One region of the Methylorubrum sp. GM97 genome, then DNA from elsewhere that is predicted to be linked to it. Evidence: predicted binding sites of a transcription regulator. Region 1 holds the regulator's gene; the other holds the start of a gene.
What was found. Region 1 encodes LexA, which represses DNA repair genes until DNA is damaged. Its sites were predicted from a motif close to TGTTCNNNNTGTGTTCNG; they were not measured.
Positions count from the first base shown of each region.

Region 2: the regulator LexA is predicted to act here: its motif matches at 745-762, upstream of MSPGM_RS12890 (DUF3072 domain-containing protein).

Region 1 is NZ_AP025942.1:5,239,190-5,241,385, reverse strand. Features, by position in the region: gene MSPGM_RS24260 (DUF1236 domain-containing protein) at 236-898, shown strand; gene lexA (transcriptional repressor LexA) at 1,064-1,786, shown strand; gene MSPGM_RS24250 (ComEC/Rec2 family competence protein) at 1,780-2,196, opposite strand, start outside.
Region 2 is NZ_AP025942.1:2,801,040-2,803,235, reverse strand. Features, by position in the region: gene MSPGM_RS12895 (Flp family type IVb pilin) at 1-195, opposite strand, end outside; gene MSPGM_RS12890 (DUF3072 domain-containing protein) at 468-731, opposite strand; gene MSPGM_RS12885 (branched-chain amino acid aminotransferase) at 834-1,721, opposite strand; gene MSPGM_RS12880 (MarR family winged helix-turn-helix transcriptional regulator) at 1,942-2,196, shown strand, end outside.

The DNA.
Region 1 (2,196 bases):
GGAACGGTTTTCCGAGGGCTGCCGTTGCGTCCCTAGCTTCGGCACCAGGTCGGTCGCTGAGAAAAGACAGGGACGGAACATGACGAAACTCTTTCGCAGTACGGCGACGGCCGCAATTCTGATGTTAGGCGCGGCGACCGCACTCGCTCAAGGCGGCGGCGGCGGTGCTGGCGGCGGCGGGGGCCCCGGCGCTGGAGGTGCCGGCGCTGGGGGTGCTGGCGCTGGAGGTGCCGGGATGGGCGCAGGCGGTGCTGGTGGTGCCGGCGGAGGCGCTGGCGGCGTGGGCGGCGGTGCGGCCGGCGGAGCACGGGGCGGCGCGGGCGAGGCCGGCGGCGCTGGCGGTGCCCGTGGCGGCGCCGATGTCGGCGGCGCTGCCCGCGGCGGCGAGAGCGGCGGGGCGGCACGCGGCGGCGAGGCGGGAGAGCCGGGCGCCCGTGGCGGGCGCGAGGGCGGCCCGGCCCGCGCCGAGCAGCCGAGCGAGCGCGGCAACCGCGAGTCCGGGCAGCCCGACCGCAGCGGCGCGGGCGAGCGCGGTGGACGGGATGGCCGTGACGGGCCGGGCGAGCGCGGCGGCCGAGATGCTGCGGGTGAACGCGGCGAGCGCGGTGGTCGCGGCACGGCCGTCGAGGCACGGGGCGCCTCGAGGAACCTGAGCTCGACGCAGCGCACTGAGTTCCGCCAGTCGATCTCCCGTTCCAGCGTTCGCGCCGTCACGAACGTCAACTTCGCCGTCCGCGTCGGCACGGCGATCCCGCGCTCGGTCTCGCTGCACCCGCTGCCTCCGGCGATCCTCTCGGTCGTGCCGGCCTATCGCGGCCTGCAGTTCATTCTCGTCGGGGACGACATCGTCATCATCGACCCCGACACCTACGAGATCGTGGATGTGATCCCGGCCTGATCCCGAGGCACGGCACGACGTGAGAGGCGGCGGGGCGACAGCTCCGCCGCCTCTGTCGCTTCCGGAGGGATGCTTGCGGAACAGGAGAGGAACGTCTAGGCTGTTCGTGCTTTGTTTTCAACGATTCTGCGGCGCCCCCGGCCCGCGGTCGACAGCAGGTGCCGCATGCTGACCCGCAAGCAACTCGAACTGCTCCAGTTCATCCAGCAGAGGATGCAGGAGAGCGGTGTGCCGCCGTCCTTCGACGAAATGAAGGACGCGCTCGACCTGAAATCCAAATCCGGCATCCACCGCCTGATCATGGCGCTGGAAGAGCGCGGGTTTCTCCGCCGTCTGCCGAACCGGGCGCGGGCGATCGAGATCCTGCGCATGCCCGACATGCCGGCGGCCAAGCCCGCATCGTCCGAGCCGCGTCGCTTCACGCCGAGCGTGGTCGAGGGCGGTCTTTCGGCCAAGCCCGCCGCGCCGAAGCCTCCCATGCTTCAGGCCCATGACGGCAAGGGCCAATCGGTGATGGTGCCGGTGATGGGCCGGATCGCTGCCGGCGTGCCGATCTCGGCGATCGAGAGCCAGAGCCATTCGATTTCGATGTCCCCCGACTTCCTGTCTGGTGGAGAGCATTACGCGCTGGAAGTGCGCGGCGATTCGATGATCGAGGCCGGCATTCTCGATGGCGACCTCGTGGTGATCCACAAACAGGAGACCGCCAACAATGGCGACATCATCGTCGCGCTGATCGACGACGAGGAGGCGACCCTCAAGCGCCTTCGCCGCCGCGGCTCGTCGATCGCGCTGGAAGCTGCCAACCCGGCATACGAGACCCGCGTGCTCGGGCCCGATCGGGTGCGCATCCAGGGCAAGCTCGTGAGCCTCGTGCGCCGTTACTGAGGATTTTCGGAGGGCGGCGGGTCTGATGGATCCGCCGCACTTGGATCATTGGAAGGTTGGGGGCCCGCCTCAATTGCCGGCGTCGCCGCGCTGGCAGGCCGGGGTTGCCAGGGCTTCGGCTGATCGGCCCCGCGGGCGGTGACGATTTCAGGCCCTTCCGTTCCGAGGCGGATCGCCGTGGCGCCCCGCACCGCCAGGAACGTCCGGTCGGCGATCAGCGGTGCGGCGCAGCCCGGCGGGGCACGCAGTCGGGTGATGAGGATGTCGGCCCGGGCGCAATCCTCCGCGAAGGCACGCTTGTCCATGACGAGAGCGACGGCGCGCCCGTCCATCGCCGTGAGGGTGCAGCCGATCCGGTCGCAGCGCGGCCCGGCGGCGCCAGTGGCGGCCTCCGGAGGGCGCCCGTCGCC
Region 2 (2,196 bases), 2.4 Mb from region 1:
GATCTTGGGAAAGAAACTTCCCAGGGCGGTTCCGTACGCGCGGAAGGCGCCGATGACTGCGATCCCGACGAAGGTGCTGACCAATCCATACTCGATGGCAGTCGCCCCCGATTCATGACGCGCGAAGCGGACGAGAGACCGGTACAAAGGTCGGGCGGATTTCGGGACGGGCGCGGATGGAGGAAGCAGAGACACGGCGCATCGTCCCGGACGTGAGGCAATGACCTGATTCTGCCAGCCTGAACTTGCAGCGAGCTTAAGGGAATTGAAGAAAACGGCGGCATTACCCGCCGACACGTCTCATTCGACGGCCACTGCGTTCGCGAACGGGGCAGCGGGTGATGGATCGCCGAACCTGTGTCCCGCTCCCATCGCCCGCTCGCCTCGGGGCCGCTTCACCCCGCGAAACGGTCGAGCATCATCTCGAAAAGCGGCTAACGCCTTCCGGAATGATGCCCTTGGCCGATTCAGGCCTTACCGGTGTCCTTGCGCAGGGCGTCGATGCGCTTGGAGGCCTCCGCCTTGTCGAGGTCGGCCTCGAAAGCCTCCGGCGCCTTGGCCTGCTCGGACAGGGTCTTGAGGTAGGAGGCCTGCGCGCCTGTCATCGGCTCGGCGCCGGTCGTCCACTCATCGGGATCCTTGATCCGGTTCGACTCGTCGGTCGGATCGACTTTCGGATTCTCGGCCGCAGCCTGGTCCTTAGTGGTCTTGCTGGTCGTCTTGCCGGTCATCGGGGCACCCCTTCGTTCATGGATTGTTCCAAAAAACGCGGGGCTGTCCGCTAAGTTCCGGGCACCGTTTGAGGGGCCCGGAACCGTCGATCCAGATAATCCTCAGGCGGCGGCCGCCCGCGGCTGCACCTCAGCGAGGTAGTCGTCCATCAGCGTCTTGGTCAGCGCCGCCGGCGTGAAGCGGTAGGGGCCGATCTCGGAGACCGGGGTCACCTCTGCGGCCGAGCCGGTGATGAAGCACTCCGAGAAGCCCGTCATTTCCTCGGGGCGGATGCGCCGCTCGATCACCTCGATCCCGCGGCGCCTGGCCAGCTCGATCACGGTCTGGCGGGTGATGCCGTTGAGGAAGCGGTCGGCCTGGGGCGTGTGGATCACGCCGTCGGCGATGAAGAACACGTTGGCGCCGGTGCATTCGGCGACGTTGTCCTCCCAGTCGAGCATCAGCGCGTCGGCATAGCCCTTGTTCTCGGCGCGGTGCTTGGAGATCGTGCAGATCATGTAGAGACCCGCCGCCTTCGATGTGGAAGGCGCGGTGCGCGGATCGGGGCGGCGGTAATCGGCGATGTCGAGCCGGATGCCCTTCATCTTGGTCTCCGGATCGAAGTAGCTCGGCCATTCCCAGGCGGCGATGGCGAGATGGATGGTGTTCTTCTGCGCCGCGACGCCCATCATCTCCGAGCCACGCCACGCCACGGGGCGCAGATAGGCGTCCTGCAGGCCGCTGGTCGCGAGCACCTGGGCTTTGGCCGCCTCGATCTGATCAACCGAGTACGGGATCTCGAAATCGAGGAGCTGGGCCGACTGGCGCAGGCGCTCGGAATGCTGGCGGCTCTTGAAGATCCGGCCGCCATAGGCCCGCTCGCCCTCGAACACCGACGAACCGTAGTGGAGGCCGTGGCTAAGCACATGGATCTTCGCCTCGCGCCACGGCACCATGGCGCCGTCGAACCAGATCGTGCCTTCGCGCTCATCGAAGGGAATCACGGACATCTCTCGAAGTTCCTCTGCGCGGCCTCGGCGAAGCGCGGGGTCGTCGGGTGGGGCAAATGCCGGCGCGCGGACGCAGAACGATGCAGCGAGCGGCTGGACCGGCAGGGTTGACGGGTAACAACGGGGCTGAGATATGTCAACAACACTGACTTATCTTCCCGGGTCATCCGGAGCCCTGCGATCCGCCGCCGACCGAGGTATTCACGACGTGAATCGTGTGATGACGCCAGATGCCGACATAGCGGTGCAGGCTCCCGGTGAGGCGTCCCTGCCGAGCTGTCCCGCCGCGGGCGGCGACAGCGACGACCTGATCGAACTCTTGTTCTTTGCCTATCGCGATTTCGTCGGCGATCCCGACCGGATTCTGGCGCAGTACGGCTTCGGCCGGGCGCATCACCGGGTGCTGCACTTCGTCGATCGCTATCCCGGCCTCACCATCGCCGAACTCCTCGATATCCTGCGCATCACCAAACAG